One region of the Tatumella citrea genome, then DNA from elsewhere that is predicted to be linked to it. Evidence: predicted binding sites of a transcription regulator. Region 1 holds the regulator's gene; the other holds the start of a gene.
What was found. The regulator PhoB, encoded in region 1, activates phosphate uptake and scavenging genes when phosphate is short. The targets are predictions, from matches to a motif close to CTGTCATAAAACTGNCNNAT.
Positions count from the first base shown of each region.

Region 2: a site for PhoB is predicted at 3,763-3,782, ahead of rpoH (RNA polymerase sigma factor RpoH). Genes of this name have one in related genera too.

Region 1 is NZ_CP015579.1:1,086,050-1,091,972, forward strand. It holds gene A7K98_RS05180 (AAA family ATPase) at 1-1,153, opposite strand, end outside; gene sbcD (exonuclease subunit SbcD) at 1,150-2,388, opposite strand; gene phoB (phosphate response regulator transcription factor PhoB) at 2,635-3,324, shown strand; gene phoR (phosphate regulon sensor histidine kinase PhoR) at 3,339-4,655, shown strand; gene A7K98_RS05200 (cobalamin-independent methionine synthase II family protein) at 4,884-5,923, shown strand, end outside.
Region 2 is NZ_CP015579.1:28,800-34,722, forward strand. It holds gene rsmD (16S rRNA (guanine(966)-N(2))-methyltransferase) at 1-179, opposite strand, end outside; gene ftsY (signal recognition particle-docking protein FtsY) at 423-1,997, shown strand; gene ftsE (cell division ATP-binding protein FtsE) at 2,003-2,665, shown strand; gene ftsX (permease-like cell division protein FtsX) at 2,662-3,675, shown strand; gene rpoH (RNA polymerase sigma factor RpoH) at 3,925-4,782, shown strand; gene panM (aspartate 1-decarboxylase autocleavage activator PanM) at 4,842-5,231, opposite strand; gene ugpB (sn-glycerol-3-phosphate ABC transporter substrate-binding protein UgpB) at 5,418-5,923, shown strand, end outside.

The DNA.
Region 1 (5,923 bases):
GCTGAACTGCACTAAGTTCCTGGCGGCTGCGGTTATACTGCTGTTGTCCGGTGGTTATTTGTTGATCCAACGGGATCACCTGTCCGGTCAGTAAGGCTTCCTGTTGCTGTTGCTGCTCCCGCAACTGCTGAAGCCCGGACTCAGCCTGTTGATACTGAGTCGCTGACTGTTGTTGCAGTGTTTCTGAGTGGTTCAGTTGCTGTTGTGAAGTGACCTGCTGAGCCAGTAATTGCTGTTGCTCCTGCTGCTGGCGTAGCAGTTGCTGCCAGAGTCCTCGCACTTTTTCTGCGGGTTCACTTTCGGCCAGGCGTTGCCTCCCTGGAGCTGCCTGCCGCCATTGAGCGGCCATTGCCTGATGTTCCTGCTCACGTTGCAGACGTTTGCTGGTCAGTAACTGGTGTTGCTGCAGCCACTGCTGCGCCTGACTAATCAGCAAACTCTCCTGCTGTAGTGCCTGCTCCTGCTGCTGCAGGTCAGTCTGTTGCAGGCTGAGTTGATCACGAGTCTCCTCATTCAGTAACAGGACGCCGGAGGCACCGGCTTGCAGGTTATCCAGTTGCTGGCGTAACTGCTTGTGCGTTTCAAATACTGCCTGTGAAATTTGCCCGTAAATTTCGGTACCGGTCAGTTCCTCCAGCAGTTCTGCCCGCTCTGCTGAAGGCGCATTCAGAAAGGCCGCAAACTGTCCCTGAGATAACATCATTGAACGGGTGAAGCGCTGGAAGTTCAGCCCCGAAAGCTGTTCGGTGATTCGTAATTTATCCTGAATTTTGTCGGCGACGATAACATTATCCTCGCAACGCGCCAGTTCAACCCGTGGAGGTTGTAATTTGCCATTATGCTGGCCACGCGCTCTGTTCTGGCTCCAGAATGCCCGCCATGCCTGACCTTTAATCTCAAATTCGACTTCCGCCAGACACTCGCTGGTTCCGCGTGACATCAGTTCATTCTGGGTCGGTGTGACCGGGCCCAGGCGTGGCGTCTGATGGTAGAGTGCCAGACAAATAGCATCCAGCAGGGTGGTCTTACCGGCTCCGGTATCACCGGTGATGGCAAACAGACCGTTGCCGGCAAACGGTGGCTGACGAAAATCGATCATCCACTCGCCGCGCAGAGCATTCAGGTTTTTGAACCGCAGGCTTAGTATTTTCATTCGTTGTCCTGCTCCTGTCCGGCGTGTTGTACCTGTTCCAGCGTCTGCAGATAAAGGGTCAGTAGTCGCTGGCGATCATCTTCTGACAGTTGTTGTTCCAGCTCAAGGCGGCGCAGAAATACATCTTCTGCGGTGAGTTCATTGAGCGTTTCGTTCTCCATCCGCTGAATGCCTGCCGTCGAGCGTTCACGACTGCGGCGTAGCAGTAACACTTCTGCAGGTTTGCCTGACACCAGGGTTTCGATGCGTTGTTGCAAGTCACTGAGATAGTCCTGTTGCGTGACTTCAATATCCAGCCATACCGGCCGGCCACTGTCATCGGCAGTCAGTGCATTGATTTGTGTTTCTATCTCTTCCAGTGAACCTCTCAGGGTTTGCATGGGCTGGAAACAAGGAACAGGCAGAGTAGTTACTGTGAGTGGCTGGCCGGGGCCACATTCTACCAGGCAGACGCTTTTCTCCTTACCTGGTTCATCGAAACTGAGTGCAATGGGTGATCCGCTGTAGCGGATGTGTGGTTGCCCGCCGACCTGTTGCGGGCGATGAATATGTCCCAGGGCGATATAATCCGCGGGAGGGAACGCTGATGCCGGAAATGCATCCAGGCTGCCGATATAGATATCCCGTACCGACTCACTGCTGCGGGAACCCAGCGCGGTCAGATGTCCGGTGGCAATAACCGGCAGTTCAGGTTGACCCAGTTCATCCCGCAAACCAAGCGCGCCGTCATAGCATTGCCGGTAATGATCGGTGATCGCCTGTAACAGGTTTTGTTGTTTCTGCTGGCTGTCCAGACCGGCCTGACTCAACTGAATATCCCGGGGACGCAGATAGGGGATGGCACAGAGTACCGCCGCAGGCTGCTGTTGCTTATCGCGGAGAATAACCAGTTGATTACTAATGTCAGTCCCGGCACTGGCGATAACCCGGGTGTTCAGGCACGCAAGTAATTCCCGTGATTCGTTAAGCATGGCAACTGAGTCGTGATTACCGGCCAGAATAACCAACTGGCAACCTGTCTGTTGTAACGAGACCACAAAGTGGTTGTAGATTTCCCTGGCATAACTGGGTGGCGAACCGGTATCAAAAATATCACCTGCGACTATCAGGGCATCGACCTGGTGGTCGGTAATTTGTTGCAATAACCAGTCGAGAAAAGACTGATGTTCATAAGCCCTGCTACGGGTATAAAAAAACTGACCCAAATGCCAGTCAGAAGTATGGATAATTTTCATAATGTTCCCGGTTTCACCCTGCTGCACGCAGTATACCTGTTACCGGCTCCCGGATAAAAAAAGAGTGGCTTGTCCGGATTTGTATTACAGGATGGCCACTGGCACAGTACGGTTAGCAAAAATCAATAAATTTTTATGACATGTTCTCAGAAAATAAGCTGGCATTTATTCATAAAACTGTCATAAAACTGACTCATAATGGCGCCGCAACTTCGGAAATACCCGAAGATATTCGCTGGAGAAACAATGGCTAAACGCATTCTGGTCGTAGAAGATGAGGCTCCGATTCGCGAAATGTTATGTTTCGTGCTGGAGCAGAATGACTATCATCCCATCGAAGCTGAGGATTATGACAGCGCAGTAAAAAAACTGATTGAACCCTGGCCCGATCTGATATTACTGGACTGGATGTTACCTGGTGGTAGTGGTATTCAGTTTATCCGTTATCTGAAAAAAGAAGCGATGACCCGGGATATTCCGGTCGTGATGTTGACGGCCAAAGGGGAAGAGGAAGATCGGGTTCGCGGGCTGGATGCTGGCGCCGATGACTATATGACCAAACCTTTTTCGCCGAAGGAACTGATCGCCAGGATAAAAGCGGTGATTCGTCGTATTTCGCCGACGGCAGATGATGAGCTGATTGATATTCAGGGGCTAACGCTGGACCCGACCTCGCACCGGGTTATGTCCGGAGAAACTCCGGTAGAAATGGGACCAACTGAATATAAATTACTGCATTTCTTTATGACTCACCCGGAACGCGTTTACAGCAGAGAACAATTGCTGAATCATGTCTGGGGAACTAATGTGTATGTTGAAGACCGGACGGTAGATGTTCATATCCGTCGTCTGCGTAAGGCACTTGAAGTCACAGGCCATGAGCGTATGGTACAAACAGTCCGTGGTACAGGATATCGTTTCTCTGCCCGTTTCTGAATGGAGTGTCACTCGTGCTGGACAAACTTTCGTGGCGCACCCTGATATCTGAATTTCTGCTTGCCTGCCTGGCCGGTGGTGTGGCTGGGTTACTGACCCGGCAACTGGCCTGGTGCCTGCTGCTGGCGGTTGTCTTATTACTTTTCTGGCATTTCTTCCAACTAATGCGTTTATCACACTGGCTGTGGGTCGACAGGACCATGACTCCGCCAACCGGTAAAGGCAGTTGGGAACCTCTGTTTCATGGCTTATTTCTGATGCAGGTGCGCAACCGGCGGCGACGCGGAGAGTTGCGTAATCTGATTAAACGCTTTCGCAGTGGTGCAGAATCGCTGCCTGACGGGCTGATCCTGACCACCGAAGAGGGCAATATTTTTTGGTGCAACGGGCTGGCACAACAATATCTGGGTTTACGCTGGCCGGAGGATAACGGGCAAAATATCCTCAACCTGCTGCGTTATCCTGAGTTTTCCCGCTATCTGCAGGCTAAAAATTTCGAAACTCCTTTGACCCAGCTACTGAATAACGGGCATCACATGGAGTTCAGGATTATGCCCTACAGCGAAGGGCAGTGGCTGATCAGCGCCAGAGATATGACGCAGATGCGGCAGCTGGAAAATATGCGGCGCCACTTTTTCGCTAATGTCAGCCATGAACTGCGTACCCCATTGACGGTTATCCAGGGTTATCTGGAAATGATGGAAGACAATCAGCTGAATGATAAAGTCTATTTCAAAGCTGTGGGGACTATGCAGGAACAGTCGCGGCGCATGGAAGGGCTGGTTAAACAGCTGATGACGCTAACGCGTATCGAAGCAGCACCTGCACTGAATATGAAAGAGATAGTTGATGTTCCGGCAATGTTACATATGCTGCAACAGGAAGCCGAAACTCTTAGTCAGGGCCGACAAAAAATCACTTTTTCTATAGATGAAAAGCTACGGATATACGGCAACGATGAGCAGTTACGCAGCGCTATCTCCAACCTAATCTATAACTCAGTCAACCATACCCCCGAAAAAACCCATATTGATATTGTCTGGAAACGCTCTGTTGAGGGAGCATATTTTTCGGTATCCGATGATGGCCCGGGGATTGCTGCTGAACATATCCCGCGTCTCACCGAACGTTTCTATCGGGTAGATAAAGCCAGATCACGTAATACCGGCGGCAGTGGTCTGGGACTGGCGATTGTGAAACATGCTCTGGGGCATCATGGTGCCCGGTTATCTATCACCAGTGAACCTGATCACTGTACCTGCTTTAGTTTTTCTCTGGCTGCACGGATGATTGTTCCGGGGAATGCTGCCATTCCTGTGACCAGCCAATAGCTGACAGTCACCGCAGTACGTTCTCTGCGGTGACTGTGTTCCCACTGATTTATCCCGTAACTGAGATTGCCGGTCGCTTTCGGACTACAGATGAAATAAATTCATTACGAATGAATTATATTCAATTGTCAGGCTGATTTTCTCATGCCACCCTGAAAAAATCACAATTTAGCCGTCTGGATGGCTTAAACAGATCTGCCGGTCACCTCCGGCATCAGGAGAGTAATTATGCAAAGAGCTGAGGCACCGTTTCGCGCCGATATTGTCGGGAGTTTTCTGCGACCCGAAGCGATAAAACAGGCACGGATACAATTTTCGGCAGGAAGTCTCGATGCCGAAGGGTTGCGTAAAGCTGAAAACGCAGCGATTCGTGATGTGGTTGAGCAGCAGCAGGCTGCGGGCTTAAAGGTGGTGACCGATGGTGAGTTTCGCCGCGCCTGGTGGCATTTTGATTTTTTTGACGGGCTGGAAGGGGTTGAACCTTTTGAATCTGACCACGGCATTCAGTTTAACGGAGTGCAAACTAAAGCCCGTGGTGTTCGGGTAACCGGGAAACTGGGGTTTGGTGAACATCCTATGCTGGAGGACTTTCGTTTCCTGCAGAGCGTTGCCGGTAAAAGCGTGGCGAAGATGACTATCCCCAGCCCGAGCGTGCTGCATTTCCGTGGCGGGCGCAAATATATTGATGAAAGCGTCTATCCTGATCTGGCTGAATATTTCGATGATCTGGCCACGACCTGGCGTGATGCGATTCGTGCCTTCTATGATGCAGGCTGCCGTTATCTGCAACTCGACGATACTGTCTGGGCTTATCTCTGTTCAGAAGATCAGCGAGCTCAGGTCAGAGAGCGGGGGGATGATCCTCAGGTGCTGGCTGCCACTTACGCTCAGGTACTGAATAAAGCGCTGATCGGTAAACCTCATGATCTGACCATTGGTCTGCATGTCTGTCGGGGAAATTTCCGCTCCACCTGGATCTCTGAAGGAGGATATGAGCCAGTGGCAGAGATCCTTTTCGGTCAGGTCAATGTCGATGCCTTTTTTCTGGAATACGATAATGAACGATCCGGTGGCTTTGAGCCGTTACGCTTTATTAAACCCGGACATCAGCAGGCGGTGCTGGGATTGATCACTACTAAAAACGGAACGCCGGAAGATCCCGCCCGGGTGAAGGCGCGAATTGCCGAGGCCAGTCAGTACCTGAGTCTTGATCAAATCTGCCTGAGCCCGCAATGTGGTTTTGCCTCCACCGAAGAGGGTAATAGCCT
Region 2 (5,923 bases), 1.1 Mb from region 1:
TCCAGGCAACGTGACTGCGGTAAATCGGCTGCCAGCCAGTTAAACAACGTTTCACGCACTCTGTCGGTGGTTGGCCGTAGCCCGGCGCTCTCAGGAACCGGAAGTTTTCTGCCGCGCCACTGTCCGCCAATAATTCGTATTTGTCCGGCACCTGAGGGTGCCCGGGATTGTTTATTCATCTCAATCACAACTCTTCATAATTTGTTGCTTAGTTTAACGGGCGCGGACGTGATAAGAAACGGTAAAAAAGGGTGCTGTAATGCAATACCAGGAAAATGATAGACTATCCGACTATGCTTTCGCGATCCCTGCGGTAGCCTGAACATGTCAGGGATTTGATAAATTATAAATATGTCCCGGATTATTCTCTGAGGAACCTGTTACGGTTCACTGATCCGGGTCTAAAGGAGTGTCGTTAGATAATGGCAAAAGAAAAAAAACGGGGCTTTTTCTCCTGGCTGGGTTTCGGTCGCGATGAAGACAATGCAGAACCGCAAAATCAACCCGCAGAACAAAAAGAAACACCGGACGCTGCCGCAGAGCATCATACTACGGACCATGCCGAAGGTACCTCGTCCGGTCACCCTGAAGAGCCTTCCCGGGCGACGGTAGCCGCCCCGGAGTTGCCTGGCGAAACGGCAGAACAGCCGACCGAAACTGTGGTGATTCCCCCTCAGCCGGCAGCTGAACCTGCCCCTGTGGCTGAACCGCAGGCTGTTATCGTTCCGCAAACGGTTGAACTTCCGGTGCAGGAGCTGCATCTGCCGGAAGCCGAAGAAGAGAAACCGGAAGCGCGCGGGGAAGAGAAACAGCCAGAGGCATCGTCACTGCCTGCCGTGTCTGCGGATCAGGTCACTGCCAGTGATATTGTTGCACAGGCTGACGCACCGAAGCCTGAACTCACTCAGCCTGTTAGTGTGGTTGAAGCTGTGGAAACTCCGGTGGAGAGTGCCGAATTATCCGCATTGGCAGAACCAGCGGCAGAAAATGATTCTCGCCTGACTCAGATTAGTCCGGAAGACGTTCCCTCTGAGCTCACTGAAACCATTGTGCCGACAGAGCAGGAAAGACCTACCCGCGAAGGTTTTTTTGCCCGGTTAAAACGCAGTCTGGTGAAAACCAGGCAGAACCTGGGATCAGGTTTTATCGGGCTGTTTCGCGGTAAAAAAATTGATGATGAACTGTTTGAAGAGCTTGAAGAACAATTACTTATTGCTGATGTCGGGGTTGAGACAACCCGTAAAATTATCAGCAATCTGACCACTCATGCCAGCCGCAAACAGCTACGTGATGCTGAAGCATTATACGGTCTGTTAAAGGATGAAATGTCAGCCATTCTGGACCGTGTAGAACAACCACTGGATATTGAAGGAAAAACTCCGTTTGTTATTCTGATGGTCGGCGTGAATGGGGTGGGTAAAACAACCACGATTGGTAAGCTGGCACGTCAGTACCAGTCGCAAGGGAAATCGGTAATGCTGGCTGCCGGAGACACATTCAGGGCTGCTGCAGTAGAGCAGCTGGAAGTCTGGGGGCAGCGGAACAACATCCCGGTAGTCTCTCAGCATACCGGGGCTGATTCGGCTTCTGTTATTTTTGATGCTATTCAGGCAGCAAAATCCCGCGGAATTGATGTACTGATTGCCGATACTGCGGGTCGTTTACAGAATAAATCCCATTTAATGGAAGAGCTGAAAAAAATTACCCGGGTAATGAGCAAACTGGATGACAGTGCGCCTCATGAAGTTATGCTAACCATTGACGCCAGCACCGGACAGAATGCTATCAGTCAGGCCCGGTTGTTCAATGAGGCTGTTGGCCTGACCGGTATTACACTGACCAAACTTGACGGGACAGCCAAAGGCGGAGTGATTTTCTCTGTGGCTGACCAGTTCAGTATTCCAATCCGATACATTGGTGTCGGAGAAGGCATCGATGATTTACGGCCATTTAAGGCCGGAGATTTTATAGAGGCATTGTTTGCCCGAGAGGACTAATTTGGATGATTCGCTTTGAAGAGGTCAGTAAAGCTTATCTGGGGGGACGCCAGGCGCTTCAGGGTGTAGATTTTCATCTGCGCCAGGGAGAAATGGCTTTTCTGACCGGTCATTCCGGGGCAGGTAAGAGTACATTGCTCAAGTTGATCTGCGGAATAGAGCGTCCCAGTGCCGGGCAAATTTGGTTTAGCGGCCATAATATAACGCGTTTGCGCAATAGCGAGATCCCGTTTCTGCGTCGGCAAATAGGGATGATCTTTCAGGATCATCATCTGCTGATGGACAGAACGGTTTACGACAATATCGCAATACCGTTAATTATTTCCGGGGCCAGTGGTGAGGATATTCGCCGCAGGGTATCGGCGGCGCTGGATAAAGTCGGTCTGCTCGATAAAGCGAAGAGTTTTCCAATCCAGCTGTCTGGTGGGGAACAGCAACGAGTGGGTATTGCCAGAGCGGTAGTCAATAAGCCGGCATTACTGCTGGCGGATGAACCTACCGGTAACCTGGATCACGCATTATCGGAAGATATCCTGCGTTTATTTGAAGAATTTAACCGCGTTGGTGTCACTGTACTGATGGCAACTCATGATATGTCTCTTATTTCCCGCAGAAATTATCGTGTGATGACCCTCAGCCAGGGACGTTTGCATGGGGGAGTGGCATGAAACCAGGCAAGGGGAATCAGGTCAACCGGCGGAAGACCCCGGCGGCAGCTAAAGCCCGACCGAAGCAAAAACGGGTTTCTAAAGAGAAAGCTCTGCGTGGCGGCTGGCAGGAGCAATGGCATTATGCGTGGCGTGGAATGCTGGCAGATATGCTGCGTCAGCCACTGGCGACGCTGCTGACGGTTACGGTTATTGCTATCTCTCTGACGTTACCGAGCGTTTGTTATATCGTGTGGAAAAACGTCGATCAGGCAGCAACCGAGTGGTATCCCGCTCCACAACTGACGGTATATCTGTCGAAAACACTCGATGATAATGCGGCTCAGAATGTGATCAATACTCTGAAGCAGACTGATGGTGTCCAGCATGTGGATTATCTGAGTCGTGAAGAAGCATTGAATGAGTTCCGTAACTGGTCAGGGTTTGGCGGAGCGATGGATATGCTGGAGCAGAACCCGCTGCCGGCTGTGGCTATCATTACCCCAAAACTGAATTTCCAGAATTCAGACACCATGAATACGCTGCGTGACAGAGTGGCTAAAGTAAGTGGGGTGGATGAAGTACGGATGGATGACAGCTGGTTTGCCAGGCTCTCTGCCCTGACCGGGCTGGTGGGACAAGTGGCGTTTATGATTGGCCTGCTAATGGTAGTGGCCGTGTTCCTGGTGATAGGTAACAGCGTGCGTCTGAGTATCTTCGCCCGGCGCGATACCATTAATGTGCAGAAGCTCATCGGTGCCACCGATGGCTTTATCCTGCGACCATTTGTTTACGGCGGGGCAATGCTGGGACTTTCCGGGGCCTTTCTTTCGCTGATTTTGTCTGAAATTCTGGTATTCCGGCTGGAATCGGTGGTGTCGCATGTTGCCAGCGTGTTCAGTGCTTCGTTTGACCTGAAAGGTTTCTCGTTCGATGAAGCACTATTATTGCTGTTAGTCTCAGCCATTGTAGGTTGGGTTGCGGCCTGGCTGGCAACTGCACAACATTTACGCCGATTTACACCACAGTAATCCCGGGAAATATTTTTTTGCTATACTATTCCTCTGTTGCCGTAGGTTGGGGAGCAGAGGAATTTTCCCCGCAGTACCCCCTGCGCCTTGTCATAAATTATTCACAATCAAAAGTGAACCTGTGGATAACTTTTGTGTCTTAATGATTAATAGCACACATTGCTTTCGATCTTTTGGCACGGCTGACATAATGTAGGCGCAGGCTGTAAGGATCTGGCAACATTATTGACGAATTCTGAGAGGGTTTGAATGACCAAAGAAATGCAAGCTTTAGCTATTGCTCCTCTGGGTAATCTGGACGCATATATCCGGGCAGCAAATGGTTGCCCGATGCTGACAGCCGACGAGGAAAAAGCGCTGGCTGAACGGCTGCATTACCAGGGCGATCTGGATGCAGCTAAGAAGCTGATCCTGTCTCATCTGCGCTTTGTGGTTCATATCGCTCGTAATTATGCAGGTTACGGACTGCCACAGGCGGACCTGATTCAGGAAGGTAATATCGGCCTGATGAAAGCCGTACGCCGTTTTAACCCTGAAGTGGGTGTGCGCCTGGTCTCGTTTGCCGTGCACTGGATCAAAGCGGAAATTCACGAATATGTCCTGAAAAACTGGCGTATTGTGAAAGTCGCCACCACCAAAGCGCAGCGGAAACTGTTCTTCAATCTGCGCAAATCCAAACAACGCCTCGGCTGGTTTAACCAGGACGAAGTAGAGATGGTGGCCCGTGAACTCGGGGTGAGCAGTAAAGATGTGCGTGAAATGGAATCACGTATGGCTGCTCAGGATATGACGTTTGACCCAACCCCGGATGATGAAGGTGCTGAAGGCAAACCAGTAGCTCCGGTGCTGTATCTGCAGGATAAAGCTTCTGACTTTGCCGATGGTATCGAAGAAGATAACTGGGAGTCTCATGCGGCTGATAAGCTGAGTGATGCGATTCAGGGCCTGGATGAGCGTAGCCAGCATATCATTCGCGCACGCTGGCTGGATGATGACAACAAAACCACATTGCAGGAACTGGCCGATAAGTACGGTGTTTCCGCTGAGCGTGTTCGCCAGCTGGAGAAAAATGCAATGAAAAAACTGCGTGTTGCGATCGAAGCCTGATTAGACTGCCGCAGTGAACTGAGGGCGCCCTGAGGGACGCCCTTTTTTATGCCTGCGATTTAATGGCTGAAAATCCAGATGCCTTGCTCTGACCGAAAGCCACAGGCATACAGAAACATGCTGGCGGTCCCGGATAATGGCTGCTGGTCGGGGCTGATTCGCCAGCGCTGGACATCCGGATTCATACGTAAAGTCTCTTCCAGTAGATATCGACCTATGCCCCGCCGACGGGTGGCTTCCCGAACCATAATCTGTGAAATGACTGCCTCTGATGGCAGTAACTGTATCTCCAGTCCTGCCAGTAATCTCTGATTAAAACGCGCTACATAGTAACGGCTGTCTTCCTCATGTTGCAGAAAATCGGCTGCTGCTTTGTCCGGCCAGATTTTACTGAGATCGGCCAGTTCGGGTGGCGAAGGTTGTTGCAGCAATTCAATCGTCAGTCGCATCGTTTTATCCGGTTTTACAAGGGGTTCCATTAACAGGGTCTGGCCGGGTGAATGGGTTCACATGGCGGGTCTCTGTCATTCACCAGTCATCTTACTGACATCTTATATTAATTTTTCTGTCATTTTTCCGTGTCATTTTACCTCGCGAACTCCCCATAGCGCACGATCATGCCACAGGACAAAACTATGTCAGTTCTTAAATTTCGTCGTCATGCCGCAGGATTAATGCTGGCATTAGGTCTGAGCGGAAATGCTTTCGCGGTTACCGAAATTCCCTTCTGGCACTCAATGGAAGGAGGGTTAGGCACAGAGGTTGACTCGCTGGCTCAGCGTTTTAACCAGACCCACCCGGATTATAAAATTGTTCCGGTCTACAAAGGTAACTACGAGCAGAGCCTTGCCGCAGGGATTGCTGCAGTACGCAGTGGAAATGCTCCTGCCATACTTCAGGTCTATGAAGTTGGTACTGCCACCATGATGGCTTCTCATGCGATTAAGCCGGTCTACGAAGTGTTTAAAGATGCCGGTGTTCAGTTCGATGAGAAACAGTTTGTTCCGACCATTGTTGGTTACTACACCGACGCTAAAACCGGTCATATGCTGTCCGAACCTTTTAACAGCTCAACACCTATTCTGTATTACAACAAAGATGCTTTCCGCAAAGCCGGACTGAATCCGGATCAGCCGCCAAA